3 regions of the Streptomyces sp. NPDC058240 genome follow, and region 2 is predicted to be linked to each of the others. Evidence: riboswitches for the same ligand, from Rfam matches in the RefSeq annotation. Region 2 holds a riboswitch; each other region holds the start of a gene.
What was found. A riboswitch is a leader RNA that binds a small molecule or an ion and turns the genes downstream of it on or off. The one in region 2 is predicted to bind cobalamin.

Region 1 (5,385 bases), on a different contig from region 2:
ACGGTCAGGGCCAGTTCTGTGGCGGTGCCGGAGGCGAAGGTGCTCCGGGCAACCCACTGGGGTGCGCCGCCGGTGGCCGGGACCGGGGGAGCGGCGGTGAAGCCGCCTCCGGCGACGGCACGCAGTCCGTCGATGGATGCGTAGGCGGACGGCTCGGTGTCGCCAGGCAGGTACTTGAAGCCGCCACCGGGGTTGAACTGCTGAGCGATGAGGAAGTCGACGGGTGTCTTGCCCGCGGAGGTGAGGAAATCGCCGGTCTGCGGGTTGATGCCGCAGGCGTTGAGCCCCGAGACGGCCCAGCCGTTGGAGTCGGTGTTGACACCGAACATGGCGTTGAACGCACCACTGCCCGGCACCAGCTTGCTCTTGAGGAACGCCTTGGCCTGGACGATGTCCGCATCGGTGTTCGGGACGCCGGAGACACAGAGCGCGGCCATCGCGGCGCCGGTCATGTCGACATCGCCGGCCGAGCCGAGCTGTCCCGGATCACCTTCGGCCTTGCTGTAGTTCCAGCCGCCGTCGTTGTGCTGGTTGGCGCGGATGCGGGTGATCAGGGAGTCGCGCAGGGACTTGGGTATCCGCTGCGTTCCCGCCCGCGTCCGGGCGCCGCCGAGGGCGAGCGCGGCGAACACGGTCCCGTTGAAGTTCGCCGAGGGGCCGAAGTATCCGGGCTCGGCCTTCTGCCAGTAGCTGTAGATGTCGCCGATGAGATTGCGTGAGGCGGAGACGCGGGCCGGGTCGATGCCCGCCGCGTAGGAGTTGAGGGTGGCGCGTTCGTAGTCGGTGACCACCGGCGTCGCGGACGGCCAACTGGCCGTGGACAGCAGGGTCCGGTACACGGATCTCGCGTTCTTCGTGGTGTCGCCGCCAGGTGTGACGTCGACGGCCGCGGTGCCGGCGGAGGCGAGCGCGCTGAGCGCCCACTCGTTCGACAGTCCGGCCCCGGCGTAGGAACCATCCGACGACTGAAGGGACTTGAGGTACGTGACACCGTTCGTCTTCGACGTGGCGATCTGGGCCGGCGTGGCAGTGGCAGCGGCCGGCAGGACACTCAGACAGAACGCCCCGACGGAGGCGGTCGCCGTGAACGCAAGACGGCGTGGGATCAAAGGACGGGACATGGCCTGCTCCTGGGATGAGGGGCGCGCCGCCCTGGGCCCACGGCCTTCCCGGGCGGGAGGCAACAGCAGGCAGGGCCGCCGCCCGAACGCGTGGACCGGCTTCCTGTGGTGCGTCGCCGCCTGGGCATTCGGGCTCGGAACGGCCCCAGCCGTCCCACACCGCTGCGCGTCAGCCCCGGACTCTCACCGGGTTCCCCCACGTGGCAGCGCAGGACGCTACCGGACGCGCTGCCGTCCCGCCAGATGCCCTCAGGCGGCCCTTCCGTGTCCCTGGCCGGTGTCTTGACGAGGTATCACTCTGCGTGCTCCAATCCGGCTCCTACACACTGAGTTCCAGGGGAAGCCGGTCAGAATCCGGCGCTGACCCGCAACCGTAGGCCCGGTAGCACCGGGCGAGCCGGAATGCCTGGAGCCTGATCTTCAGCGAGAAAGCGCCGTCGTGGACTACGGCGTGGTCGACCAGCCCTGCCATGCGGTGAACCGCGCGTGGCCGAGGCCGCCTCAGCCACGTTCATGTCCCCACGGAGCAGAGGCGAGGGGGCTGCGGTGGGGACCGCACAACGAAGAGACCGACAGGCGGGGAGCAGGGCATTCCTGTCCCTGAAGCCAGTGGCATTCCTGTTGCTTGCCATGTGCGTGACACTCATCACCATCACCACCGCCCCGGCCGCGGCCGACCCGCTCGGCGACTGCACAGCCACCAAGGGCGCGATCGTCGCTGTCGACTTCGGCCCCTTCGCAGGCAAGGTCGAGCGTGGCTGCGACACGACGCCGACGACCGGGTACGAACTCCTCCACGAGGCGGGCTTCACCACCGAGGGCACTCAGCACGACGGCCCGGCGTTCATCTGCCGCATCGGCCTCGGCTCCGGTACGCAGTACCCGACCACGGATCAGGAGTCCTGCGTACTCACCCCATCGGCCACGGCCTACTGGTCGTACTGGATCGCTTCGCCGGGCCAGCACACGTGGACGTACAGCCAGTACGGAGCCATGGACCGCAAGCCGAAGGACGGCGACGTCGACGCCTGGGTGTTCGGCGGCACCGACATCGGCGGCACCACCGGCAAGCCGACGTTCACCCCCGACGAGGTGCGCGCCGGTGGCGGCACCGGGACCCCCGACCCCGGGGGCACTCCCACGGTCCCGGCCGGGGAGATCGACGTGGCGGCGGCGGCGACCTGGGTCGCCGGCACGCTCAAGGACGGCGAACGCGTCGTTGACGACGGCGCCGACACCCCCGCCTACCTCCTGACCACCGAGGCGGCCTACGCGCTGGCCGCGGCGGACGGCGACAGCGCGACTCTCGGCAAGATCACCGCCTTCCTCGCCTCCCACGCCGACGACTACACCTATCAGTCGGGCAAGGACCAGGCCCCCGACGCGGCGGCCGCGGCACGCCTGGCCCTTCTCGCCGAGGTCACTGGCGCCGACCCGCACCGCTTCGGCGGCCACGACCTGATCGCCGACCTCGTGGACAACATCTGTGCCGCGGGCCCCGACTCGGGCAGTCCCACCCCCGGTTGTACCGGCAAGGGCGATTTCAGGAACGCAACCTACGCGGACGGACAGGCACTTGCCGTGCTCGCCCTGCTCCGAGACGGCACCGAGCCTCCGGCCGAGACCGTCGAGCGGCTGACCCAGTTGCAGTGCGACGACGGCGGGATCACCAGCATCCTGATCCGCCCCGGCGAGAACTGCGACGGCGATCCCGCCACCACCGGCCTTGTGGCCCTCGCGCTGCATGAGGCGCACGGCCAGGACGCGGCGGTGGCGAAGGCCCGGACCTATCTGAAGAGGGCGCAGCGCGAGGACGGCTCCTTCCCCGGCTACACCGGGGCCACGACCGGCAGCGTCTACGCCACCGCGTACGCCGCGCAGTCTCTCCGCGCTCTCGGCGACACCGCGCAGGCCGATGCGGCCGTCTCCTGGCTCTCGCGTGAACAGCTGGACGGCGGCGGGTTCGGCTTCGACGAGGGCGCCACCGCCGCGGCCATCCACCCGACCGGCCCCGCGGTCCTGGCCGGGGCGGGCACCGACCTCACCCGCCTCACGACGAAGAAGCCGGACCCGACGGACCCGCCGACGACCGGACCGCCCGGCGGCCCGACCCTCCCGGCCGGCGAAGGCCCCGACCTGAAGAAGGGCGTGGGCTACCTCACCAGCGCGGCCAACCTCAAGCAGGGCCGGTACTACGCGGCCGGCCCAGGTGCCTCGCGCGCCGACTTCGGCCTCACCATCGACGGCGCCTACGCACTCGCGGCCACCGGACTGAACAACGACAAGCTCCGCGGCATCGTCGACTTCCTCGACAACGGCGGCAAGGACGGCGACGGCAGGACCCTCCAGGACTGGACCGGGACAGGTACGAAGTACGCACTCGGTGGCTCCATCGGCAAGGCCGCTCTGCTGGCCGAGACCGTCGGCCGAGACCCGCGCTCCTTCGGCGGCAAGGACCTCGTCGCCGCTCTCGACATGGCGGTGTGCACCGGGCCGAGCAAGACTCCGGACCGGAGCTGCGCCGCCAAGGGGGCCTACACCTACGCCCCTTCCGTCTTCGCCCAGTCGCTGGCGATCATGGCCCAGTTGCGAGCCGACGAGAAGACAGCCGCCCAGAAGCCGATCGCGTACCTGGAAAGCCTTCAGCACGGCAGTGGTGCCTGGCCCAGCCTGATTCCCGCCACGGGGGACTCCGATGTCGACTCCACCGCCATCGCGGCCATGGCGCTGGACCTTGTGGGTGGTGAGAAGGCCGACAGGGCCGTCGACAAGGCGCTGACCTGGATCGCGAGCAAGCAGCTGTCCGACGGTGGCTTCCCGGGCGCGGCCGGCGACTCCGTCAACTCCGCCGCCCTCGCCGTCCAGGGGCTCTCCCTGGAAGGGAAGCGGTACACCTCCGAGATCGCCAAGGCCCGGAAGTTCCTCGCGGGCCAGCAGAACAACGACGGCGGGTTCAACGTGGCGAAGGAAGGGCAGCGCGGATCCGACCTGCGCGCCTCCACCCAAGCGGTCGGAGGGGCGACCGGTATCTCGTTCGGCACCCTGGAGCGCAGCCTGACCGGCACCACGCCGCAGCCCACGCCCAGCCCCGGTGCCTCCATTCCGCAGATCGTCACCCCCGGGGACACGGCCGGGGGAACGGGCGGCATCGTCGACACCGACGCGGGCGGCTCCGGCGGGGGAGCGCTGGCCTCGACCGGCACGGGGATCGGTGCGCTCGTCGGTCTCGCGGCCGTGCTCGTCGGTGCCGGGTGGCGCGTGGTCGTCGTGGCCCGCCGCCGGGCAGCCACAGGGGGACGGATATGACTACCCCCGTGTGGCGCAGGACCGTACGGGCGTCGGCCGCGCTCCTGCTGTCGACCGCCGTACTGACGGCCAACGCACCGTCAGCGGCGGCGGATCCGCAGTCCATGGGCCAGTGCACCACCACATCCGGAGCCGTCCTCGCCGTCGACTTCAGCCACTGGGGCGGCCCGGTCTACCGCTCCTGCGGTACTACACCCACGACCGGCTACGAGCTGCTCAACCAGGGCGGCTGGCGCACCACCGGCACCGGCCACGACGGCCCCGCCTTCATCTGCCGCATCGGCTACAGCGGACACCAGAGCGGCAAGCAGTACCCGACGCCCGAGCAGGACGACTGCGTCCTGACGCCACCCGCCTCCGCCTACTGGTCGTACTGGCACGCCGACCCGGGCGCGAACACCTGGGAGTACAGCCGGCTCGGCGCCATGCTCTACAAGCCGAAGCCCGGCAGCGTCGACCTGTGGATCTTCGGCGGCACCGACATCGGTGGCACCAAGGGCCGGCCCGAGCTCACTCCCGACCAACTGCGCGCCCACAACACCCGGCCGAACGGCAACGCCGGGAAGCCCGCAACGACCGACCGGGCTCCCGGGCTGCCACCGGGTACCGACACCGGACCCGAGCCGCCCGGGGACAGGAAGCCCTCACCGTCGAAGTCCGGTTCTGCCTCGGCGAATCCGTCGAGAAGCCCGTCTCCCAGCGCGTCGGCGTCCGCGTCGCCCAGCCCCTCCCCGAGCATCACCACACCCGTCATGAAATCCTCGGGCCCCGGAACCAGGGTTGTCGACGCGGCCCCGACACCCGACGCCGGGCACGACGCGGGTCCCCGCCTGCCGGTGGTGGTGGGCGGCTCGCTGATCGTGCTCGTCGGCGGAGCGGCCGTCCTCGCCGCCAGACGCCGACGCCGTACGGAGTAGCCGCGTTGTCGCACATCACTCCCGCAGCGACGACGCCCGCG
Region 2 (5,385 bases):
GCCGCCGTGGCGTGCACGGTGAGTCTGCGGTCGGCGGGGAGCGGTCGTCCGGAGGGCGCCCTGAGGGCGGCGTCGCTGGCGAACCGGCCGGCCGCGACCGCTGCCGCACCGACGCCGAGGATCGTGGTGACGGCTGCTGCCGTAACTGTTGCCGGGCGCACTGCTCCAGTGTCGTGGGGGGTGCGGGACCCTGCCAGCGGACGGGGGCTGTCCGGCGGGCCGGCCGGGTCAGCCCGGCTGTCCGTACCCCTTGAGCGCCTCCTGCACATCGCGCAGCTGCTCCGGCGAGAGCAGGTTCGGGGTGTGTCCGGGGACGGAGCTCGCGGTGAGCCAGAGCCGGCAGAGCCATTCCAGCTGGGCGGTCCGGTCGTACGCCTCGTCCAGGGTGGCTCCGTAGGTGACGGTTCCGTGGTTCTGGAGCAGACAGCCCGTACGGCCCCGCAGGGCGGCGAGCATGTTCTCGGCCAGTTCCGCGGTGCCGTAGCGCGCGTAGGCCGCGACGCGGACGGGGCCGCCCAGCACGGCGGCGGCGTAGTGGATCGACGGGACCTCGGGGACCAGTGTGGAGACGGCCGTGGCGTGCACCGCGTGGGTGTGCACGACGGCAGCCGCGTCGGTGTTCCGGTAGACGGCGAGGTGGAGCGGCAGTTCGCTGGTCGGGGCCAGTTCGCCGAGTACGCGGTTGCCTTCCGGATCGACGCCGACGGCGTCCTCGGGGCCCAGCCGGTCGTACGGCACTCCGCTCGGCGTGACCAGGATGGTGTCGCCGACCCGTGCCGACACGTTTCCCGAGGTCCCGACGACGAGGCCCTCGGCCGCCGTCCGCCGGGCGGTGGTGACGACACCGTCCCAGGCGCGTCCGATCGCGTCCCGCTGCTGCTCGCTCATACGCCGATCCTGGCAGCCCCGGAGGCGAACGGGTATGCGATCGGCCACAGGGCGCCCCCGCCGGAAAGCCGGGCCACGCCTCGCCCGGACACAAGCGGAATGCTCCCGCTCCGGTTTGGAACACCCCAACGCCCTGCCTAGTTCATCTTCCGTTCACCCAGGTTGCCTACGGTCCACATGCCAATGACGTCGAACGATTGCCTGGGTAAATGGAACACATCACGCTGCTACTCGCGATTGTGATCGTGACAGCTCTAGTGTTCGATTTCACGAACGGTTTCCACGACACCGCGAACGCGATGGCGACGACCATCTCGACCGGTGCACTCAGACCGAAGACAGCGGTGGCCATGTCCGCCGTTCTCAATCTCGTCGGCGCGTTCCTGTCTGTGGAGGTCGCCAAGACGATCTCCGGCGGGATCATCAACGAGGACGGGCTGCGAACAGAAGTCATCTTCGCGGCACTCGTCGGCGCCATTCTGTGGAATCTGCTGACCTGGCTGGTCGGACTGCCGTCCAGCTCCTCGCACGCCCTGTTCGGCGGTCTGATCGGCGCGGCCGTGATGTCGGCGGGCTGGTCGTCCGTCAACGGCGGCACCGTCGTCACCAAGGTGCTGCTGCCTGCCCTCGCCGCCCCGATCGTCGCCGGTCTGGCCGCGCTGCTGGCCACCAGGCTGACGTACCGGATCAGCGGGAAGGTCCGCAACGACGCCCAGGAGAAGGCCACCGCCAAGGGTTACCGCGCGGGCCAGATCGCCTCGGCCGGACTGGTCTCCCTCGCCCACGGCACCAACGACGCGCAGAAGACCATGGGCATCATCACCCTGGCCCTGGTCACCGGCGGCGTCCTGCACCCGGGCGCCAACCCGCCGGTCTGGGTCATCGTCTGCGCCGGTACGGCCATCGCGCTCGGCACCTACCTGGGCGGCTGGCGCATCATCCGCACCATGGGCAGCGGCCTCACCGACCTCAGGCCGCCGCAGGGCTTCGCCGCCCAGACCAGCGCGGCCACCGTCATCCTGGCCTCCTCGCACCTCGGTTTCTCCCTCTCCACCACCCAGTCCTGCTCCGGCGCCGTGATGGGCGCGGGCCTCGGCCGCCAGGGCGGTGTGGTCCGCTGGTCCACCGCCACCCGGATGTTCGTCGCCTGGGGTCTGACCCTGCCGGCCGCGGGTCTGGTCGGCGCGGGCGCGGAACTCCTCACCAAGCAGGGCACCTGGGGTGTCGTGGTCGTCGCGGTGCTGCTGGTCGCGGGCTCCGGCGCGATCTGGCTGGTGTCGCGCCGCAAGCCGGTCGGCCACGACGACGTCGCGCCGGCGGACGTCGGCATCGAGCCCGCGGGTGTCGTCACCACGGCCATCGCCGCCGTCAGCCCGCCGCCCACCGCGGCCCAGGCGACGGCCCAGAACCTCATGACCACCATTCCGGCCCCGGCCGGAGCCACCCAGGACCCGGCGCGACCCGCCACCGTCTGACCCGGCCGTCTAAGGATTCAGCATGAACATCGACTGGGCAGCCCTCGGCTCCGTATTCGGCGTCTCCCTCGTTGTCACCGTCGCGCTGGTGGGCCTCTTCACCCTGGGCATCGTCGGCCTCTCCAAGCAGCCGGAACCGGCGACACAGGGCGGCTCCGGCGGCTCGCTGCTGCTGGCCCGCGCCGGCGCGTACGTCTGCTTCACGCTGTGCGCGGCGGCCGTCGCGTACGGCATCTATCTGATCGTCGCCTGAGAGCCTGTCGGGTGACCTCGGATCGGGCCGGACACCACAGGTGTCCGGCCCGATGTGGGTCTCAGCACACTGCGCCGTCGCAGGTCAACGGCAGGTTGACGGGCGTTCGCACAGCGTGGTGGACTGCCGGAGCCAATTACGGCGACAGCAGAGGAAGCCGGTGCGAATCCGGCGCGGTCCCGCCACTGTCACCGGGGAGCGGTCCCCCACACCGGAAGTCACGGCACGCGCGAGCGGGCTGGAAGGCCGGGGGAACCGCGGATCCGGGAGCCAGGAGACTCTCGTCGCCGGTCACGTCGAACCAGGGCGCGGACCCTGAGTGAGGACATATCGCCATGCCTGGCCGCCCTGCGTCCGCTGTTCCGGCGCTCTCGACGAGAGCCGCCTGTACGAAGGTCCTCCGAGGCACGACGGCCGGTTGAGCCGTGCGAGCCGACCGCATCTTCGCGTACGGCGCCACGGCCGGTCTGATCGGCGATCTGCTGCTCGGTGACCCCCGCAGGGGACACCCGGTCGCCGCCTTCGGGCGGGCCGCGGCGGGCGTCGAACGCCGTCTGTGGCGCGACCACCGCGGGTGGGGCGCGCTGCACACCCTCGTCTGCGCCGGAGGCGCTGCAGGTGGTGCCGCGCTGATCACCCGCGCCGTACGCCGCAGCCCCGCCGCCTCCGTGGCGCTGACCGCGGCCGTCACCTGGTCCGTCGTCGGCGGTACGTCCCTGGGGCGCGAGGCGCGGGCCATCGGCGACGCCCTGGCGGCCGGTGACCTCGACCTGGCCCGCGAGCGGCTGCCGCATCTGTGCGGGCGCGACCCGCAGTCCCTGGACGGGCCGCAGATCGCCCGCGCCGTGGTGGAGTCCGTGGCGGAGAACACCTCGGACGCCGTGGTCGGCGCCCTGGTGTGGGGCGCGCTGGCCGGGGTCCCCGGGCTGGCCGGCTTCCGGGCCGCCAACACCCTCGACGCGATGGTCGGTCACAAGTCGCCCCGCCACCATCGCTACGGCTGGGCCTCGGCCCGCCTCGACGACCTCGCGGGCTGGCCCGGCGCCCGGCTCACGGCCCTGCTCGCCGTGGCCGCCGGGGGGCGGCCGGACGGAGCGGTCCGCGCCTGGCGGGCCGATGCCGCCAAGCACCCGAGCCCCAACGCGGGCCCGGTGGAGGCCTCGTTCGCGGGTGCGCTCGGCGTACGCCTCGGCGGAACCCTCGCGTACGGCGGCCGGGTCGAGCACCGCCCCGTGCTCAACGGGGAGACGGGCCGGGCCGTGGAGGCCGAGGACATCGAGGCCGCGGTACGGCTGTCGCGCCGGGTGGGCGCGCTGGCCCTCGGCGTGTGCGTGGCGGGACGGATCGGCGCGGCCCTCGCCGCACGACGGATCGCGGGGCGCCGGACGGCAGCGCCTCGCATCGCAGGACGGAGAAGCACATGAGCGGCGGACTGCTGGTCGCCGGAACCACTTCCGACGCGGGCAAGAGCGTCGTGACGGCAGGCATCTGCCGCTGGCTCGTGCGCCGGGGCGTGAAGGTGGCGCCCTTCAAGGCGCAGAACATGTCGCTGAACTCGTTCGTCACCCGCGAGGGTGCCGAGATCGGGCGCGCCCAGGCCATGCAGGCCCAGGCCGCCCGCGTCGAGCCGACCGCGCTGATGAACCCGGTCCTGCTCAAGCCCGGCAGCGACCGCTCCAGCCAGGTCGTCCTGATGGGGAAGCCGGTCGGCGAGATGAGCGCGCGCGGCTACCACGGGGGCAGGCAGGAAGCGCTCCTCTCCACGGTCATGGACTGCCTGGAGCAGCTCCGGGGCACGTACGACGCGGTGATCTGCGAGGGGGCGGGCAGCCCGGCCGAGATCAATCTGCGGCGCACGGACATCGTGAACATGGGCATCGCACGGGCGGCGCGCTTCCCGGTGGTGGTCGTCGGCGACATCGACCGCGGCGGCGTCTTCGCCTCCTTCTTCGGTACGACGGCGCTGCTCGCCGCCGAGGACCAGTCGCTGATCGCCGGCTATCTCGTCAACAAGTTCCGCGGCGACGTGTCGCTGCTGGAGCCGGGCCTGGAGATGCTGCGGGACATCACCGGGCGGCCGACGTACGGAGTGCTGCCCTTCGCCCACGGTCTCGGCATCGACGAGGAGGACGGTCTGCGGGTCTCGTTGCGCGGAGCCGTGCGCGAATCGGTCGTCGCGCCGCCGCACGGCGAGGACGTGCTGCGCGTCGCGGTGTGCGCGGTGCCCCTGATGTCGAACTTCACCGATGTGGACGCGCTGGCCGCCGAGCCCGGCGTCGTCGTCAGGTTCGTGGACCGCGCCGAGGAGCTGTCCGACGCCGACCTCGTCGTCGTGCCGGGCACCCGCGGCACCGTGAAGGCGCTGGCCTGGCTGCGCGAGCGCGGCCTCGCCGACGCGCTGGCGCGGCGCGCGGCCGAGGGCCGGCCGGTCCTCGGCATCTGCGGCGGCTTCCAGCTCCTCGGCGAGCACATCGAGGACGAGGTCGAGTCGCGGGCCGGGCTGGTCGAGGGCCTCGGCCTCCTCCCCGTACGCATCCGCTTCGACCGCGAGAAGACCCTGGCCCGGCCCGTCGGCGAGGCGCTCGGCGCGCCCGTCGAGGGGTACGAGATCCACCACGGCGTGGCGGACGTACGCGGCGGAGAGGCGTTCCTCGACGGTTGCCGGGTCGGCGCCGTGTGGGGCACCCACTGGCACGGTTCGCTGGAGAGCGACGAATTCCGCCGCCGTTTCCTGACCGAGGTCGCGCGGGCCGCCGGCCGGCGCTTCGT
Region 3 (5,385 bases), on a different contig from region 2:
GTCGAGCGGGGCGAAGACGGTCGAAGAGCAGCTGTACGGCGCCGGTCTCCGGATGCGGGACGCGGTGTGCCCGTACGCCGAAGACCTCGGCCAGCAGGTCGGGGGTGAGCACGTCGTGCGGAGCGCCGGAGGCGACGATCCGTCCGCCGTCGATGACATGGAGCAGATCGCAGTGGAGTGCGGCGAGGTTGAGGTCGTGCAGCGCGGTGAGGACGGTCAGCCCGCTGTCGCGCACCAGCGCCAGCACTTCCAACTGCTGTGCGATGTCGAGATGGTTGGTCGGCTCGTCGAGCACCAGCAGCCGGGGCTGCTGAGCCAGCGCGCGGGCGATCAGCACCCGCTGCTTCTCGCCGCCGGAAAGAGTGAGGAAGCCGCGGTCGGCGAGGTGGTCGGCGCCCACTCCCGCCAGCGCGGCCCCGCACGCCTGCCGGTCCTCGTCGGTGGTCCGTCCCATCGATGACTGGTGCGGCAGCCGCCCCATCTCCACGACCTCGGCAACCGTGAAATCGAATTCGGTGGCCGCCTCCTGGGGAAGTGCGGCCAGCCGGCGCGCGCTTTCGCGCGCGCTCATGGCGTACAGATCCTCGCCGCCGAGCCGCACCGTGCCGCCCGAGGGACGCAGAGCCCGGTAGACACAACGCAACAGGGTGGACTTGCCACTGCCGTTGGGCCCGACCAGACCGACGAGCTGCCCCTCCCCCGCTCCCAGTGTGGCCTCCGCCACCAGCCGTGCGCCGGCGATCTCGACCGTCAGAGCATCGATGTCGATCCGCATCAGGCGCCTCCGAACGTGTAGGAGCGGCGGCGCATCAGGAGTACGAAGCACGGCACGCCGATGACCGCGGTCAGCACGCCCACCGGCAGTTCGGCGGGCGCGAGCACCACGCGGGAGAGGATGTCCACCCAGATCAGCAGGACAGCACCCACCAGTGGTGCGACGGCCAGCAGTCGGCGGTGGTCCGCGCCGACGAGCATCCGTACGGCGTGCGGCACCATCAGTCCGACGAAGCCGATCGCACCGCTCACCGCGACCACCGCCCCCGTGACGGCCGCGGAGACCAGGAACAGTTCCTTGCGCAGCCGCCCCGCGTCCACCCCCAGCGCGGCAGCGGTCTCGTCGCCCATGGCCAGGGCGTTCAGCCGACGCGCCGACCAGGCGAGGTGGGCGAGACCGCCGAGCACGGCCCCCGCGGCAATCGGTACGGAGGCCCAGTCGGCTCCGCCGAGGCTGCCGAGCATCCACATCATCGCGGAGCGGGCGGCCTCACCGCGCTCGGCCGCGAACACCATGAACGTGGTGACGGCCGAGAAGCCGTAGTACATCGCGGTGCCCGTCAGGACGAGCCGCAGCGGGGTCAGACCACGAGCGGTGCGTGCGATGGCGTACACCAGCATCATGGCGAGGAGCGCGGAAAGGAACGACGCCGTGGACAGCGCCCAGATACCCAGCGTGCCGAAGGCTCCGAAGATGAGCACGGCATTGGCACCGACCGCCGCGCCCGAGGAGATGCCGAGGACGAACGGGTCGGCAAGGGCGTTGCGGACCATGGCCTGCACGGCGACACCGATGGCCGAGAGACCGGCCCCGACGACCGCGGCCAGCACGGCTCGCGGAAAGCGCAGTTCCCAGACGATGGTGTACGCGGGCACCTGGTCAGGGGCTATTCGGCCGCCCGTCAGCCCGGCCCACAGACAACGCAGTACTTCGCTCCAGGAGAGCCCCGACGCCCCGATGCCCGCCCCGCAGACGAGGGAGACCAGGAGCACGGCGCACAGGGCGGGAAGGAGCAGCGACAGCGACACGCGCCGGGGCGGCGCGGGCCCGGCTCCGGCACGGGCCGTGCGCGAGGGCACGGCAGGCTTACGGACGAGGGGGGTGGCCACGGGCGGATCGCTTTCGCCTCGGGCCGTGCACCTACGTGATCAAAGGAGCAGCCCGGACGCGGAGCGCCCTGCGCAGCACCACTCGCAGTCCACGGCGAATTGACAGGAGCCTTCACCACCGCGGGTAATCGGGCTTACGGGGCCACATCTCGGGCTCCGCCTACCGTTGCGGGTCAGCGCCGGATTTCGACCGGACTTCCCCCGCGGGGCACTTGCAGCTTAGCGTGAATGGGTTGACGCACCGTCAGGGGGGATGGTCGGTGTGCACCGGTTTGCGCACGTGCGGCCAGGCCCTCGAAGACGAGGGCTCCGGTGACGGCGCCCTTCATCGCGCCGGCCATGCGCTCCCAGGTGATGGGCGTGCCCGCGTACAGAATCGTGGTCGGCGTCATTCCGGGGACGACGTCGAGGGCGCGGCCGAAACCGACCAGCATGGGCCGGGAGCCGGTGATGCGCTCGACGGCCTCGGCGTTGGCCGCTTCGATGCGCGCCGCGGTGGCGGGGGCTTCCAGGCTGTCCAGAACGGCGACGATCTCCGGGTTGCCGCCGCCGGGCGGGGTCCAGTCGAGCGTGGTGACGTTCGCGCCCTGAGCGGCGATGTCCTCCTCGAACATCGCCAGTCCGACGTTGATGACGTCGAGGTCGGCTGCGAAGAGGTTAGTGACGGGGCTGCTCATGCGGTCCGGGCCTTCCTGGCGATCTCACGGGCGAACTCGCCCGTCCCGTTGCTGCTGCGGGTCACGGTCACTCCCGCGGCCTCCAGGGCCGCGACCTGCTCGTCGAGCGCCGGGGTGTCGAAGTCGGTGCCGCGGACGTAGCCGACGATCTCCAGGTGGCGGCCGGCCTCCGCCGCGATCCGCTTGGCCTGTCCGATCGCCGGGAGGGTGACGCCGACCGGGTCCTGGTGGGCGCCGAAGCCGAGGACGAAGTCCATGACGACGACGGCGACTTGGGGGTCCTCGGCCTCCTGGACCGGGCATGCCAGGCGCAGGGAGGGGTCGATCATCGGGTGCGGGTGGCCGTTGGTGAAGTCGTCGTCGCCGAAGTCGAGGAAGGTGTGTCCGGTGCTGGGGCCGTCGGCGTCGAGCCGGCGGCCGGGGTCCTTCTGGATGTTGCTCCACACGTTGTCGCTGATCCCGAGCAGGGAGTACATCGACTCGTCGCACAGGGTGCCGCCGCAGAACAGGCCGCGGACGAACTGCTGGTGCGGTGCGAGGCGGGAGCACACCTCCTCCACCCGGTGGGTGTCGAGCGGCTCGACGTCCGCGTGGGGGTCGGCGCCGAGGCGGACGGCCTGGAGGGCGGCGTCCTGGCTGCTCGCGGCGAAGTGTCCGCCCGCGTCGGCGACGGCGTCCCGGGAGCCGCCGACGAAGTAGACGACGACGGGCTTGCCCGCGGTGGCGGTCTCGGCGAGGACCTTCTTCTGCTCACCACCACCGAGGTCGACGAGAGCGATCCCGCGTTCGAGCACCCCACCAAGCTGATCGGTCCCCAGTACTCGGCGCAGGACGCGGCCGAAGCCGCGGCCGAGTACCGCTGGACCATCGCGCGCGACGGCGCGGCCTTCCGCCGGGTCGTCCCCTCCCCCTCGCCCCTGCGGATCGTCCAGGCGCCCCTCGTGCGCATGCTGCTGGAGAACCGTCACCTCGTCGTCTGCGTCGGTGGTGGCGGCGTGCCCGTCCGGACCGACAGCAAAGGTCGGCAGACGGGCCTGCATGCGGTCGTCGACAAGGACCTCGCCTCCGCGGCCCTGGCGGCAGAACTCGAGGCGGACATGCTCGTGATGCTGACGGACGGTGACTTCGTCAGCGAGAACTGGGGGACATCCGAGCAGCGCGACATTCTCACCGCCTTGCCGGAGGCGATCTCGCGACTGGCCTTCGCCGAAGGGTCGATGAAGCCGAAGGTGGACGCCGCCGTGCGGGTCGCCAGGGCCGGCGAGCGGGCACTCATCGGTCCGCTGGAACGACTCGGCGACCTGCTCGACCGGAACATCAGGACGGAGATCCACCCGGATGTCCCGGACGGGATCGTCCATGTCTGAGCGCTCGCGGGGGCGGCCCGCCGCCGTGTGCGCCGCCCCGGCCGGTGCCTGAAGGGCCTCCGGCGTCTCGGGCCCGTCCGGCCCCGGTCCGGCGGACAGGCCCGGGGGCCGGCGGATCGGCGCGCCGGCCGGGCCGTACCGCTCAGCCCTGGTGCTTGCGGCGCGCGGCGGCCGCGTTGCGACCTGTCACCAGGTGTTCGTCGGCCAGCTTCTCGACCCGCGCGACATCACGCTCCGCAATCGCCTTGTACAGGCCTTCGTGCTCCTGCGCGACGCCCTCCAGGTCGTCGTGCTGCCCCAGCAGCCAGCGCATCCTGCTGCGAAGAGCGCTCTGGAGCTCGTTCAGGAGTTCGTTGTCGGCCAGTTCGGTGACCGTCTCGTGGAAGTCGGCAGCGGCCCGGTGGGCCCGTACGGCATCCCCCTTCTCCGCCGCCTTCAGCTCGGCGTCGAGATCCGAGCGGAGCTTCTCGAGTCCCGCGCGGGTGCGCCTTTGGGCGGCGAGCCGGAAGGTCAGCGTCTCCAGGGCCGCGCGGACCTCGTCGAGGTCCTCGACGTCCGCCGGTGTGAACTCCCGTACGACGGCCCAGGTCCGCGGCCTGGGTGTCACCAGCCCCTCGGTGACCAGCGCCTTCAGGGCCTCTCGGACGGGCAGCCTGCTCACCCCGAGCTCCGCGGCGAGCTCGCGCTCGACGAGCTTGCTGCCCGGCTCACGCACACCGTCGATGATCTCGTCACGCAACTGGCGCGTGACCCGCTCCGACTCCGGCTCGAAGTCTCCAGACCCTGTCATGTCCTCAATTCTCTCATCACTCGACGTACGTATTCGGTATGCCGTCCGCGGCACGGGATTCTCAGGCCGGTGCGTAGCCGCGCGCGCGGACCAGGTCGTGGGCGAGCCGTGAGAAGGCGCGCGCGGCGGCGCTCTCGTAGGCGCTCTCCCGGTGCAGCAAGGTGGCGACGCGGGCGGGCAGCGGAGGGTCGATGGGAATCGGCGTGAGGTGAAGGTGGTCGTCCGCGATCGCGTCGGGCAGCACGGTGGCCAGCGGGCCGGTGCGCCGGACGATTTCGGTGAGGGCCTGGATGGTGTTGGCCTCCACTGCGATCGGCGGGCTGATGCGATGCCGGGCGAAGTAGCCGTCGATATGGCTCCGGGTGGCGAAGTCGCTGCTGAGCAAGGCGAGTTGCTGGTCGGCCAGGTAGCTCACCGGCAGCGGTCGGTCGCCCCGGCCTTCGGTACGGTCCGTGGCGACGACGAGGCTGAGGGTCTCGGTGAACAGGGCGGTCGCGGTGATGCCGGGCAGATGGGATCCCGCGAAGGCGATCCCGAGGTCGAGATCGTCGGCCAGAAGGCTCGCTTCGATGCGGTCCTGGGTCATTTCCCGCAGGTCCAGCGTGATGCCGGGGTGGCGCGTGTGCAGCGCCTGCACGAGCGGGCCGACGAGATACGCGGTGAAGGT

Region 1: linked by a shared signal. The riboswitch ahead of ACFVX4_RS29210 (prenyltransferase/squalene oxidase repeat-containing protein) and the one ahead of ACFVX4_RS17025 (cobalamin biosynthesis protein) in region 2 are both predicted to bind cobalamin.
Region 3: linked by a shared signal. The riboswitch ahead of ACFVX4_RS32960 (FecCD family ABC transporter permease) and the one ahead of ACFVX4_RS17025 (cobalamin biosynthesis protein) in region 2 are both predicted to bind cobalamin.

The regions. Positions count from the first base shown of each region.
Region 1 is NZ_JBHVWT010000025.1:78,473-83,857, reverse strand. It holds gene ACFVX4_RS29215 (hypothetical protein) at 1-1,121, opposite strand, end outside; cobalamin riboswitch at 1,244-1,318, opposite strand; cobalamin riboswitch at 1,421-1,550, shown strand; gene ACFVX4_RS29210 (prenyltransferase/squalene oxidase repeat-containing protein) at 1,752-4,427, shown strand; gene ACFVX4_RS29205 (hypothetical protein) at 4,424-5,344, shown strand; gene ACFVX4_RS29200 (energy-coupling factor transporter transmembrane component T) at 5,350-5,385, shown strand, end outside.
Region 2 is NZ_JBHVWT010000008.1:161,381-166,765, reverse strand. It holds gene ACFVX4_RS17045 (alpha/beta hydrolase) at 1-161, opposite strand, end outside; gene ACFVX4_RS17040 (class II aldolase/adducin family protein) at 229-888, opposite strand; gene ACFVX4_RS17035 (anion permease) at 1,098-2,363, shown strand; gene ACFVX4_RS17030 (hypothetical protein) at 2,386-2,616, shown strand; cobalamin riboswitch at 2,766-2,897, shown strand; gene ACFVX4_RS17025 (cobalamin biosynthesis protein) at 3,042-4,040, shown strand; gene ACFVX4_RS17020 (cobyric acid synthase) at 4,037-5,385, shown strand, end outside.
Region 3 is NZ_JBHVWT010000036.1:35,224-40,608, forward strand. It holds gene ACFVX4_RS32955 (ABC transporter ATP-binding protein) at 1-775, opposite strand, end outside; gene ACFVX4_RS32960 (FecCD family ABC transporter permease) at 775-1,884, opposite strand; cobalamin riboswitch at 1,986-2,145, opposite strand; gene ACFVX4_RS32965 (hypothetical protein) at 2,197-2,475, shown strand; gene ACFVX4_RS32970 (hypothetical protein) at 2,558-3,355, opposite strand; gene ACFVX4_RS32975 (hypothetical protein) at 3,428-3,928, shown strand; gene ACFVX4_RS32980 (GntR family transcriptional regulator) at 4,071-4,718, opposite strand; gene cynR (transcriptional regulator CynR) at 4,780-5,385, opposite strand, start outside.